Regions from separate parts of the Paraburkholderia jirisanensis genome, predicted to be linked through region 1. Evidence: riboswitches for the same ligand, from Rfam matches in the RefSeq annotation. Region 1 holds a riboswitch; each other region holds the start of a gene.
What was found. Region 1 has a riboswitch for cobalamin ahead of ACYVNQ_RS15545 (CbtB domain-containing protein). Riboswitches for the same ligand answer to the same signal wherever they lie in the genome.

Region 1 (3,893 bases):
GAAGCCGGCCAGAATCAGTGCAAAAACGGGCAGCAGGATTTCAAGCGTGGACAGCATCGCGGCGAGTGGGTCTGGTGAAGTGCACCTCAGGGTAAACGTTAGCAGCGATACAATCCAATGCTGATTGAAGCCGCCAACAATACTTTTTTTGCATCATGATCGACGTCAAACCGCTCCGCTATTTCGTCGCGCTTGCCGAAACACGCCATTTCGGCCGTGCCGCAGCGCGTCTGCATCTGTCGCAGCCGCCGCTGTCGCGCCAACTGGCCGCGCTCGAGGCGTCGCTGGGCGTCAGGCTGATCGAGCGCACACCACGCAGCGTCACGCTGACCGCTGCCGGCGAGCGTTTCTACACCGATGCCAAGGCGATCCTCGCCGCGCTCGACCAGGCCGGCCACCATGCGCGCGCCGCGTCGTTCGGCGAGCGCGGCGAACTGACGATCGGTTTTACGATGTGCGCCGCGTATAGCGTGCTGCCCACCTTCGCGCGCGCTTACAGCACGGCTTTTCCGGACGTCACGCTGAACCTGCGCGAAATCGTGTCGAACGATCTTGGCCCACAGGTGCAGAACGCCCAGGTCGATGCGGCGATCATGCTGGCCGATGCGCCGCCACGCGGCCTGACCGAGCGCACCGTGCTGGTCGAGCCGTTGTGCGTGGCGCTGCCGCGTACGCATGCGCTCGCACGGCAGCGCAAGCTGCACGCCGCGCAACTGGCGCAGGAACCGTTCGTGATCGCCAGCAAGGAAGTCGGTCCGGGCCTGCACGAAACCATCGCCGGCCATTGCCGTGAGGCCGGGTTCGAGCCGGACGTGCGCTTCGAAGTGCGCTTGCAGCAGACCGTGCTAAGCCTCGTCGACGAGGGTGCGGGCGTGGCGCTGGTGCCGGCATCGATGCGCCGCGCGCAGTTGGCGGGCGTGGTATTCAAGCCGCTCGCGGATGCGCCGACGGTTTCGCAGGTGCTGGTGTGGTCGCACGCAAATCGCAATCCGTGTCTTGCGCGCTTTCTGCAGATGGTGGGCGAGCTGCCGCTCGCACCGCTTGATGGCAGCCGGCGCGCGCATGTCGCACCGGCTGCGTAGAGGAAATGGGTTCGCGGATCAGGTCGTTGCTTCGCAGATCGGATCCGCGGGACTTGCCCGCTGCTACGCGCGCTTCAACCCGCGAGGCGCCCCGGCGCCCGTGCGCCGCGCTGCACGCGTTGCATCCGTTCGACGAGCGCGCCGAACAGCAACCCAAGCACGCCCCACAGCAGCGTCTGCATGCCGAGCGCCGCGACCCGGAATTTCCACAGCACGACGGCCGGGAACGCGGCCGGCACTTCGTTGATGTCCGGCAGGCCAATCTGCACGGCCGCGATGATCGCAACGAACAGCACGCCCGCCGCAATCGAGCCGTTCCACGCACCGAGGCGCGCCGCCGCATGGCGCCGCACCTTCATTGAAAACACCAGCGCAGTCAGCGAAATCGCGATCATCAGAAAGTACAGGCCGGTGCGATAGCCGATCGTTTCAGGGTCGCCGACCGACGGCGGATTCGGCGGATACTTGAGCGCCGGCACGATTGCGATTGCGACGAATGCGCCTAGCGCGAGCAAGGCCGACAGCGCACGCGCGCTGACACGGCCGGCCCGGCCGTGAAGGTACGCAAAAGTCAGCGCGAACAAGCCGCCGATCGCCGCGCCGTACGCGAGAACGCCGGTCAGCAACCCCAGCCCCGCCTGGGTCGGACGGCTCACCAGTTCTTCTTCATGTTCGTGCGCGTGGCCTTCAGCGGCCTCTTTCGCCGCGTCCGCTTTCTCTTCGAACGAGATCGCCTGATCGACTTGCGGCTCGCCCACCACGCGGGCAAACGCGAACGTGATGAGCCCCGCGGCGATGCCTGCCAGCATGCCGCGCACCAGCAATTTACCTACCATGTTCCGCTCCGGTTCAGTGGCAGGGGAAGCCGAGCAGGTGACGGCCGTCGTGCACGAACTCATGCACGTACATGCCCGGGATCAGCGAGGTGGCGCCCTCTTCGGCACCGACGAAATACAGCACCAGCAGCAACAGCAAGCCGCCGAACACGACCCATGGCAGCAGCTCGCGCAGCGGAATCGGCGTGGGCGCGGCGGCGGGCTCGAGAGCGTCGAGCGGCTTGAGTACGGTGTCGGTCATGACGGAGATCTCCTTGGGGATGCGCGCCCCGCTAGCGATAAAGGGAAAGGTGACGAAGCTGGGTCTGACTTACGGGCCACACCAGGACCATACCGGGTGGCCGATTACAGTGGCGCGACCGCGCCGGACTTGCACCGGCTTCCGCGCTTCGGATTGCGCTTATTCTACGCGTTAAACTGTGCCGCGCCAGAAGGGGCGTGGCTCATGCGCACTGCGCGTTTCAACGGAAAGGAAAAATGCAGACACGTCTGTTGCTGGTGAGCCATGCGCCGACCGCGGCGCAGCGCAGCGGCAGGTTTGCCGGCCCCGACGAAGGGCTCGACGCGCGCGGCCACGCTGCCGCTGCCGCGTATGCGCAGGCCGCAGACCTCGCGCGCGGCAGCAGCGCGGCGCTGACGAGCCCTGCGGCCTGCGCGCGTGAGACAGCAGCCGCCCTCGGGCTCGCTGCCACCGTTTGCGATGCGCTTGCAGAGACCGACTACGGTGCCTGGCGCGGCCGACGGCTCGCTGAACTCGCCGCTGAAGCATCGCAGGCACCGCATGCCTGTCACGTGCTCGAAGCATGGCTGCGCGATCCTGCCGCCGCGCCGCCAGGCGGGGAATCTTTCGATGCGGTGTTGGCACGCGTCGGCGCATGGCTCGACGGTTTTGCCGCGCCCGATGAGGCACAAGGTCGCGCATCCGATCGCACCGTGATCGCTATCACCCATGCGGCCGTGATGCGCGCGGCGATCGTTCATACGTTGCACGCTACGTCCGCCGCCTTCGCGCACATCGAGATTGCGCCGCTTACGGTGGTCGAATTGCGCCGGTCCGCGCGCGGCTGGGCATGGTGGCCGGCACAGGCGACTGCACTGGCGACTGCGCCTCGGCAATGAGTCATGCGCGCTAAACGGCGGCTTCACGTGGTCCCTGTCGCACCACGCCCCGTGCACGTCGAACTATTTTGTCCGCTTGCCGCGGCTTTTTTTGACGTGCGATAACACCACGGTTCCGACGTTCACGTTTTCCCGAGGCAATCCGATGGCTACGCTCGAAGCGTTTCGCTCCGTGCTCGACGACACACGCACGCCCGAGATCATCCGCAACCACATCATCGATTCGCTGCAGTACGCGCTGCGCAATTACGGCCAGGTCTTCACGTCGAAGGAGATCGAGTGGCTCGCGACGTGGGACGACGCGCGCATTCCGCTCGCCGCATCGCGTGAGTTGAACAAGCGTACTGCCGAGAGCACTGGCTGAAACGACGCAGCGGCCGGCGCTAGCGCGCGGCCGCCGGGCGGCGGCTCATGTGGGCCGACTCAGGCGGGCCGACTCAGGCGAGCCAAATCACGCAGGCCGACTCATGCGAGCCAAATCACGCAGGCCGATCAAGCCCGCCGCCGCTCAACCCCGGCATCAGCGTACCGTTGCCATGCGTAAAGTCGAGCACGCGGCGCGCCGACTCGACGCCGGTCACCGGCAAGCCGGCTGGATCGAGCATGCCGATCTGCACCAGCACCGACGCCTGATCCCAATACGCGTGCACGCTGTCGATCCGCTCGCCGCGAAAGCGCACCACTGCCAGCATCGCCACTTCGAAGTAGCGGCCGGTCGGCGCGACGCCTGGCAGCATCCAGTGCATCTCGACGTCGTGCGTGCAGCACATCACGAACTCGTCGACCAGCCGGTCGACGCCCACCGTGCGCGACACCGGCAGCATATGCGCATCGGCCGGCATCGAATTGATGAAAT
Region 2 (3,893 bases), 650 kb from region 1:
CTCCAGATCTTCGATCTCCGCCGCCTGAACGAGACCGAGATGCCGGTCAGGCAGTTCGATTGCCGCACTGCTGGCAATCGAGCCCATCCACTGCAGACCATCCGGCAGCGCGGCTTCGAGCATCTGCGCATGCCGTTCCGAGCCGACGCGATTGGCGAACACGCCGAAGAGCGGCACGTCGGTGCGATAGTGCGCGAGGCCGAAGGCGATGGCGCCGAAGGTCTGCGCCATCGCCTTCGCTGAAATGACCGCAACCACCGGCACGCCGAACGCGGCGGCAAGGTCCGCGCTGCTCGGCGTACCGTCGTACAGCCCCATTACGCCTTCGATCAGGATCAGATCGGCCTGCGCAGCGGCTTGCGCGAGCAGTTCGCGGCATCGGTTCGCGCCGACCATCCACAGGTCGAGCGATTCGACCGGCGCGCCACTGGCGCGCGCGAGAATCATCGGGTCGAGAAAGTCCGGCCCGGTCTTGAACACACGCACGCGCCGGCCCGCGCGCCGATGCAGGCGCGCGAGCCCTGCGGTGATGGTCGTCTTGCCCTGGCCGGAAGCGGGCGCGCTGATGAACAGCGCCGGACACGCGGTCATCGATCAGAACTCCACGCCGCGCTGCGCCTTCACATGCTGCTCGCGGTACGGATGCTTGACGATGCGCATTTCGGTGACGAGATCGGCGGCCTCGACCAGCGCTTCGGGCGCATGGCGGCCGGTCACGACGACGTGCAGCATCGCCGGCCGCGCGTTGAGCACGCCGAGCACTTCGTCGAGCGGCAGGTATTCGTACTTCAGCACCGTGTTCAGCTCGTCGAGAATCACCATCTGATAGTCGCCGCTTTCGATCATCCGGCGCGCTTCGTCCCAGCCTTTGCGGGCGGTTGCGACGTCGGCGTCGCGGTTCTGCGTGTTCCACGTATAGCCGTCGCCCATCGTAATGAACTCGCAGTTCGGCAGCGCGCCGAGGAAATCGCGTTCGGCCGTGTGCAGCGCGCCCTTGATGAACTGCACGACGCCGAGTTTCATGCCATGGCCGAGCACGCGTACGGCCATGCCGAATGCAGCCGTGGTCTTGCCCTTGCCGGTGCCCGTATTGACGATCAGCAAACCCTTTTCGACGGTGGCCTCGGCCTGTTTCTTCTCGTGGCCTTCGCGGCGGCGCTGTGTCATGCGCAGGTGGGCTTCGGGATCGGTTTTCATGGTGGGTCCTGTGCGATGGAGGGATTCGAGACGTGCGCGGCGTGGCTTGCGTGCGCACCCGTATCGAAGCTTGCGATCGCGACGGTCACGCCGTCGCGCACGCGTTTGGGTGTAATCAGCTGGCCGGCGGGCGCGGCGAGCAGCGCGCATGGCTCGCATACGCCGCCGACGCCGGCATGGGCACGCACGGTCTCTGAAGGTGTCGGCCCTGCAGGCGCGCCAGCAATCTGCGCGCGCGAAAAGGCCTGCAGCGCTAGCGCATGCCGCGCGCAGAACGCAAGCAAGCCGGGTTCTTGAGCTTTGGAATCGAGTGTGGCGACGGTCAGAACTTCGTCGATCGAATGCGCGCCGAGCGCGTCGCGCACGGCTGCGTCGATCTGTTCGAACGACGCGCCGCTCCTGCAGCCGATGCCGAGCACGAGCCGTTTCATCGGCTGCCGCCGCGAGCGTAACGACAGGCCGGCGTGCGCTCTGCGCGTGCGGCCATGAAATGAAGCAGCTGAAAAAGCCTCATGCGATGTCACATAGCGTGCGCGATGGCGATAGAAGAAGGCGCACCGCGCGTGGGCGCCCGTGTCCGTCCCCCGCGGAACCGGCGATCGGCGAGCGTGACGTTCGCCCCCTTGCGTCTGGCCGGTATCCGGGCTGACGGCCGCAGGCGTTTCGCCTTCCCACCCGCGTTGCCGGGCAGTGGCTTTGAAACGCCTGTGCAGAGTGGGATCTGCGGGCCGCTTACCGTTGCGGGGACAGCACAGGTTTGGCGGCGATCTGCGTCAGGCCGCGCTTTCCTGTTTCCCGTTTAACCACCTGTGCGCGTGAAAACGCAGGGCGGCACCGGACGCGCGCATACGATAGCACAGGCGGGCGCGTGGCCGGCCCGGCGCACACAAACGTCCATGCGTGCCGTCGCGATAACGATAAAGGCTCATTCAGATCGTTTATTGACAGTTCGATCCATTTCTGGAGCCATGATCCGCACGGCAAGGCGACATGCTGTCTGCTGAAGATGTGCTGGATTCGAAGCCGGATAAAGCGAATATTCTTGCATATTTAATGATGTTTAGGATGTTTATAGACGGCATCGCCACACGCCCACTATGTTGATCACGTGGGATATTTTTTCTTCTTATATTGACTGTAAAGTCCATAACAACGAAGAACACCCTCAACCCGCGGCTAGCCGCTTTACCCATCTGGAGAGCCTTCATGGCGCACACCGTCTTCATCACCGGCACAAGCAGCGGCCTCGGCAAGCGCGCAGCGCTTTACTTTGCCGAACAAGGCTGGAACGTCGCCGCGACGATGCGCGATACCGCACGTGGCAATGAACTGGCGCAGCACGACCGTATTCATGTGATCGAACTCGACGTGACCGACGCATCGCAAGCACGCCGCGCGGCGCACGAGGCGATCGAGGTATTCGGCGGCATCGATGTAGTGGTCAACAACGCGGGTGTCGGCGCATACGGCCCGCTCGAATTCGCGAGCGAGGAAACCATCGACTGGCAATTCGCCGTCAACGTGCGCGGCCCGATCAACGTGATCCGCGCGTTCCTGCCGCACATGCGTGCACAAAAGCGCGGCAAGATCATCAACATCAGTTCGTTCATGGGCGTGACGACGGCGGTGCCCACCGGCTCGCTCTACAACATGTCGAAGTTCGCGCTGGAGGGCTTGATCGAGGGCCTGTACTACGAGCTCGCGCCGCTTTCGATCGATCTGCACCTCGTCGAGTCCGGCGGCTTCAAGGACAACAGCTTCGCGTCCAACATGACGTTCAGCACCGATCCGACCATCAACGATTACGACCGCATCGTCGACAAGGTGCAGGCGCTGTTCGCGTCGAGCGACCCGAACCTGCGCGACGATCCGCAATTGATCGTCGACGAGATCTACGCGCTCGCAACGGGCGCCAACAAGCAGTTCCGCACGCTGGTCGGGCAGATGTCGAAGGATCTGGTCGCGCTGCGTTCGTCGGTGCCGATCGAAGACTATCTGGCGAAGCTCGCCGCGCAGTTTTCGTAACCGCTTGCCGTGCGGCGCAGCTTGCAGGCGCCTTTCTTGACGCACAGCACTGCCGGGCCTACACTCGCACGCACTTCTGGTGCTCGCGAGCGCGTTCTGGCGTGCGCAGTTAAACGGGAAACAGCGGGCCCCGTCCGCCGCCGCGCGGCGACCGGGTCAACCTGTGCTGCCCCCGCAACGGAAGGCGAGCGCATCGCGTCAGTCGCGATGCAGAGCCGGCTTCGCTGGCGGTGCGCAAGGCCGCGCCGCCAGACAACCACTGCGCGAGAAATCGTCTACTTGCGTGGGAAGGTGAAGCGGCGCTCTCGCCAGCCCGGATACCGGCCAGAAGAGCAGGCTTGACGCCGCGGGGCGCGGCGTTCCGTCCACCACTTCTTGCATTTCACCTCACCCATGCAAACCCAGATGCGCAAAATCCCGGTGACGATCGTCACGGGCTTTCTCGGCAGCGGCAAAACCACTTTGTTGCGCCATATTCTTCAACATGCCGGCGGCCTGCGGGTGGCGGTGATCGTCAACGAGTTCGGCGAACTCGGCATCGACGGCGAAATCTTCAAGGGCTGCGGCATCGGCTGCGATGAAGAAGGCCGCGAAATCGAAGGCCAGCTGTTCGAGCTGGCCAACGGCTGCCTGTGCTGCACCGTGCAGGAAGAGTTCTTTCCGGTGATGGA
Region 3 (3,893 bases), on a different contig from region 1:
GAACAGCGCGGCCAGCACCCGCGCGGGTGCAACCGGCACGCTACCGAGTGCCAGCGAAGCGGCCAGCACCGCCAGCGCAAGCGCACCGAGTGCCGCCCAGATAGCGGCCGCACGCCGCGCGCTCATCGCGGACGCAGGTTTTGCTGCGCGCCGCGCGCGAGTCGACGCGAGTCCCGTCACGGCGATGCAGGCTTATTGCTGCTGCCAGCCGAGCGTGACATACGCGCCGCGCCGTGGAGTGTTGTACGTATAGGCAAGCTCATAGTCTTTATCGAATAGATTCTGGATCTGCGCCGCGACATGCCATGCTTTCGTAATCTGATACCGCGCCGACAGGTTCACGACGCCGTAGCCGGCAAGTTCGGTGCCGCTGTCGTTGCGCGCGCCGCTGACGAGCCACTCGCCGCCGACGCGCCAGCTGCCGATCGAGCGGTTCGCGCTAAACGACGCGAAGTGCCGCGCGCGCCGGTTCAGGTCAGACTGCGTGTCTTCATCGACCGGATTCTGCAGCGTCAGCGCCGCGCGCACGTCGGTGTTGCCGACCCGCCCCGCCCACGAGCCCTCGATGCCCTGCACCTTCGCGCGCCCGACGTTCTGCGCGACGAACACGCCCGGCACCGTCTGCACATAGTCGATCAGATTCGAATAACGCGTTTCGAACGCGGTAAGCCGCAACACACCGAGTGCATCCGACGCATACTGCAGCGCGGCTTCGAGCGAATGGCTCCGTTCAGGTTGAATCGCAGGATTGCCGCTGAACGGAAAGAACAGATCGTTGAAGCCCGGCGCGCGAAACGCATCGGACCAGCTTGCAGTCGCCTTCCAGTGTTCGCTGAAGTTATAGCCGTAGCCGAGATAGTAACTGTTTGCCCCGCCGAAATCGGAGTACTGGTCGCGCCGCAGGTTGGCCTGCCACTGGCTGGCGCCAAGCCGTCCGCTGTAGCCGGCGAACAGCGAGTTCACGTGGCGCCCGGGCGCCGTGTACTGGTTCGAGTCGAGGCTCTGGTCCAGATGTTCGTAGCCAAGCTGCAGCTTCTGTTCGGGGGCGAGCGCGAAATCGTTTTGCCACGTGTACTGGCGGTTGTCGGTGTCGTAGCGGTACTGGTATGCGCCGTTCAACGCCGTGTCGTTGCGGTCGCTGCTGCGCGCGGCGACGAAACGGCTCGTCCACCAGTCGGTCAGCTTGCCGTTCGCGAACGCCGACACCGCCTGCACGCGGCTGTGAAGATTGTTGAGATCGCCAGGTAGCCCGAATGGATCGTCGAAGCTGTCGTTGCCGTTCGACTGGAAAAAGCGCACGCCCGCGTCCCAGCGCTCGCTGAACCTGTGCCGCAGCGACGCCGATACGCTCTGGTTCAGATAGCCGTTAGCGTTCGGGTTGACCGGCGCCAGCGCCGGGTCGATCGACGAGAAGCCGTCGTCCTTCGCGCGCGCCAGCTCGATGCTGAAGGTGGTGCGGCCGTCGCGATCGAGCGCTCCGTCGACACCCGCCGCCTGGCGCTGGGCGTGATAGCTGCCGAGCTCGGTCTCGAAGTGAAAGCGCGGCGGATGGTTGCCGCCATCCTTTGTGAACACCTGCACGACCCCGCCGATCGCGCCCGAACCGTATAGCGCGGACACGTTGCCGTTCACCACTTCGACGTGATCGATCTGGTCGAGCGGGATCTGTTCGAGCTGCGCGCTGCCCTGGCTCACCGAGTCGATCCGTACGCCGTCGACCAACACCAGCGATTGCGCCGGCGAAGCGCCGCGCAGGAACAGGCTCGCGGTCGAGCCCGGGCCGCCGTTGCGCACGATCTGCGCGCCCGGCGCGAGCGCCAGCAGGCCGGACAGATCGCGGGCGGTCGTGTCGGCGATGTCCTGTGCGTCGAAGCGCACGGTCTGCGGCAACGCATCGGCAAGCGGCTGCGCATCGCGCCGGGCGGTGACGACGAGCGGCGCAAGCGTGGCGACAGATGGGCCGGCAGGCTCTGCGCCGCTGAGCGTCGCGCTCTCAACGTTGCCGTTATGTGTGCTGCGATCTTGCGTGCCGTTTTGCGATGTGTGCAGTGTGTTGTCGGGATCGGCTTGCACGACGTGAACAGCTTGCACGGGCACGCCAAACGGCAGGCTCGCGCACGCACATAGCGCCGCGCGGGCGGTGGGTATGAGCATCGGAAAACGTTCCTGTGGACAGGGCGCGCGGCCTGTCCCTCGCAAGCCGATGCATGACAGGGCGCGTCATCGCGCACCCTCCTCTCTGGCCGGTATCCGGGCTGGCGACATCTCGGCCCGCCTTCCCGCGCAAGCTGCGCAGTGGCATGTGGCGCGTTCGTCGAACGCGCGCGGGGCCGACCTGCATCACGATGCGGTCGCTTACCGTTGCGAGGACAGCGCAGGTTGGCTCGTCCTGGCGGACTGCGCTCCCTGCTTCCCGTTTAACTGCGTGCGATACGAAAATCGCCCGCGGGCACCAAAGTGCGGCAAGTGTAGGAGCGCGCGCCGGGAGCGTCAAGAAAGCAGCAATATCGAAATGGGCCTGCGTGATCGGGCGCCGCGAATCTGCAAAAAACACGTATACGTCATGCGTTTTGCGCGGCATGCACGTGCCGCGTCGTGCAAAATATGCGTTGTTGTTACGTCTCGAAACGAGACAAATGCCCGAACGTCCGGTATTCCGCGCTAAAATGCAGCGTCTTTAGAGGACGCAGCTCATGCTCACCGAACTCGAAACCTTATCCAAAAATATCGGCCGGTTGATTGAAATCAACCAACGCCATCAAGAAGCACGTAGCGCGCTCGAAGAGCAGCTTGCGCACGCACGTACCGAATGCGAGGCCACTCGCGCGGAACTCGAGCAAACTCGCGAAGAGCGCAATGCGTTGCAAGCGGAGCGCGATACGTTGTCGGCGAAAATCGACGACGCACAGGTGCGCCTGAACGCCATCCTCGAAAAACTGCCGCGCGCACGTTCGCATGCCGAGCCCGACAGCCAGCTCGACCTGCTCGCGCCCGACGCGCACGAACCGCACGACAGCGCGCATAGCGACGTGACCCGTCACGGAGAAAACGCATGACCACGAAGCAGATCGAAGTGTCGATTATCGGTCAGTCCTATCGCCTCGCCTGCTCGCCGGAAACCGAAGGCGCGCTGCTCGAAGCGGTGGCTCGCGTCGATGCCGAAATGACGAAGATCCGCACGAGCAGCAGCGTGCGCGGCGTCGATCGCATCGCGGTGATGGCGGCCCTGTCGCTGGCATCGGAACTGCTTCAGCTACAAAGCAGCGTGCGTCACGGAGAATCTTTTCCTGCCGAGGAAATCCGGCGTACAATGGCGCAAATGAATGAGCAGCTCGGTGCAGTGATCGGGCAATACAGTGCTCAGTAAGCATCTTTGAACTGCAAGGTGCAGCAAGATTTCAGCAGTAGCGTTTTACGAGTTTGTTAAGGTTTAGCTTCCCTGCCTGGTTCGCCAAGGTCATATATTCCTTGAACCAATGCCATGTGCACGGTTGCGGAAATTTGTAGCACGGGTGTGCGCGTCACTCTGTCTGATGTACCCGAAGTGCTGCTAACTGCGACCAATTCTGAACCTCCGGTTCAGGATGCCGGCCTAGCGGCTAAGGCGGGGACCTATCTCAACGGCATCGGACATTCGTCCGGTGCCGTTTTTCTTTGTCCATTCGAATCATGCGCTATTGGCTAATGAAGTCCGAACCGGACGAGGCAAGCATCGACGACCTCGCGAATGCATCGCAGCGCACGTTGCCATGGACGGGCGTGCGCAACTATCAGGCACGCAACTTCATGCGCGACATCATGAAGATCGGCGACGGCGTGCTGTTCTATCACTCGAGCTGCCCGGAGCCCGGCATCGCCGGTCTGGCCGAGGTGTCGTCGACGCCCTACCCCGA

Region 2: linked by a shared signal. The riboswitch ahead of ACYVNQ_RS12935 (cobalamin biosynthesis protein) and the one ahead of ACYVNQ_RS15545 (CbtB domain-containing protein) in region 1 are both predicted to bind cobalamin.
Region 3: linked by a shared signal. The riboswitch ahead of ACYVNQ_RS34385 (TonB-dependent receptor plug domain-containing protein) and the one ahead of ACYVNQ_RS15545 (CbtB domain-containing protein) in region 1 are both predicted to bind cobalamin.

What each region holds. Positions count from the first base shown of each region.
Region 1 is NZ_BAAGSQ010000025.1:870,505-874,397, forward strand. It holds gene ACYVNQ_RS15530 (AEC family transporter) at 1-57, opposite strand, end outside; gene ACYVNQ_RS15535 (LysR family transcriptional regulator) at 156-1,082, shown strand; gene ACYVNQ_RS15540 (CbtA family protein) at 1,157-1,918, opposite strand; gene ACYVNQ_RS15545 (CbtB domain-containing protein) at 1,932-2,159, opposite strand; cobalamin riboswitch at 2,199-2,355, opposite strand; gene ACYVNQ_RS15550 (histidine phosphatase family protein) at 2,396-3,037, shown strand; gene ACYVNQ_RS15555 (hypothetical protein) at 3,183-3,401, shown strand; gene ACYVNQ_RS15560 (dienelactone hydrolase family protein) at 3,517-3,893, opposite strand, start outside.
Region 2 is NZ_BAAGSQ010000025.1:221,734-225,626, forward strand. It holds gene ACYVNQ_RS12925 (cobyrinate a,c-diamide synthase) at 1-591, opposite strand, end outside; gene cobO (cob(I)yrinic acid a,c-diamide adenosyltransferase) at 595-1,197, opposite strand; gene ACYVNQ_RS12935 (cobalamin biosynthesis protein) at 1,194-1,628, opposite strand; cobalamin riboswitch at 1,812-2,051, opposite strand; gene ACYVNQ_RS12940 (SDR family oxidoreductase) at 2,404-3,222, shown strand; cobalamin riboswitch at 3,283-3,565, shown strand; gene cobW (cobalamin biosynthesis protein CobW) at 3,616-3,893, shown strand, end outside.
Region 3 is NZ_BAAGSQ010000033.1:543,073-546,965, forward strand. It holds gene ACYVNQ_RS34380 (FecCD family ABC transporter permease) at 1-126, opposite strand, end outside; gene ACYVNQ_RS34385 (TonB-dependent receptor plug domain-containing protein) at 193-2,154, opposite strand; cobalamin riboswitch at 2,225-2,471, opposite strand; gene ACYVNQ_RS34390 (ATPase) at 2,694-3,056, shown strand; gene ACYVNQ_RS34395 (cell division protein ZapA) at 3,053-3,367, shown strand; RNA gene ssrS (6S RNA) at 3,434-3,615, shown strand; gene ACYVNQ_RS34405 (EVE domain-containing protein) at 3,670-3,893, shown strand, end outside.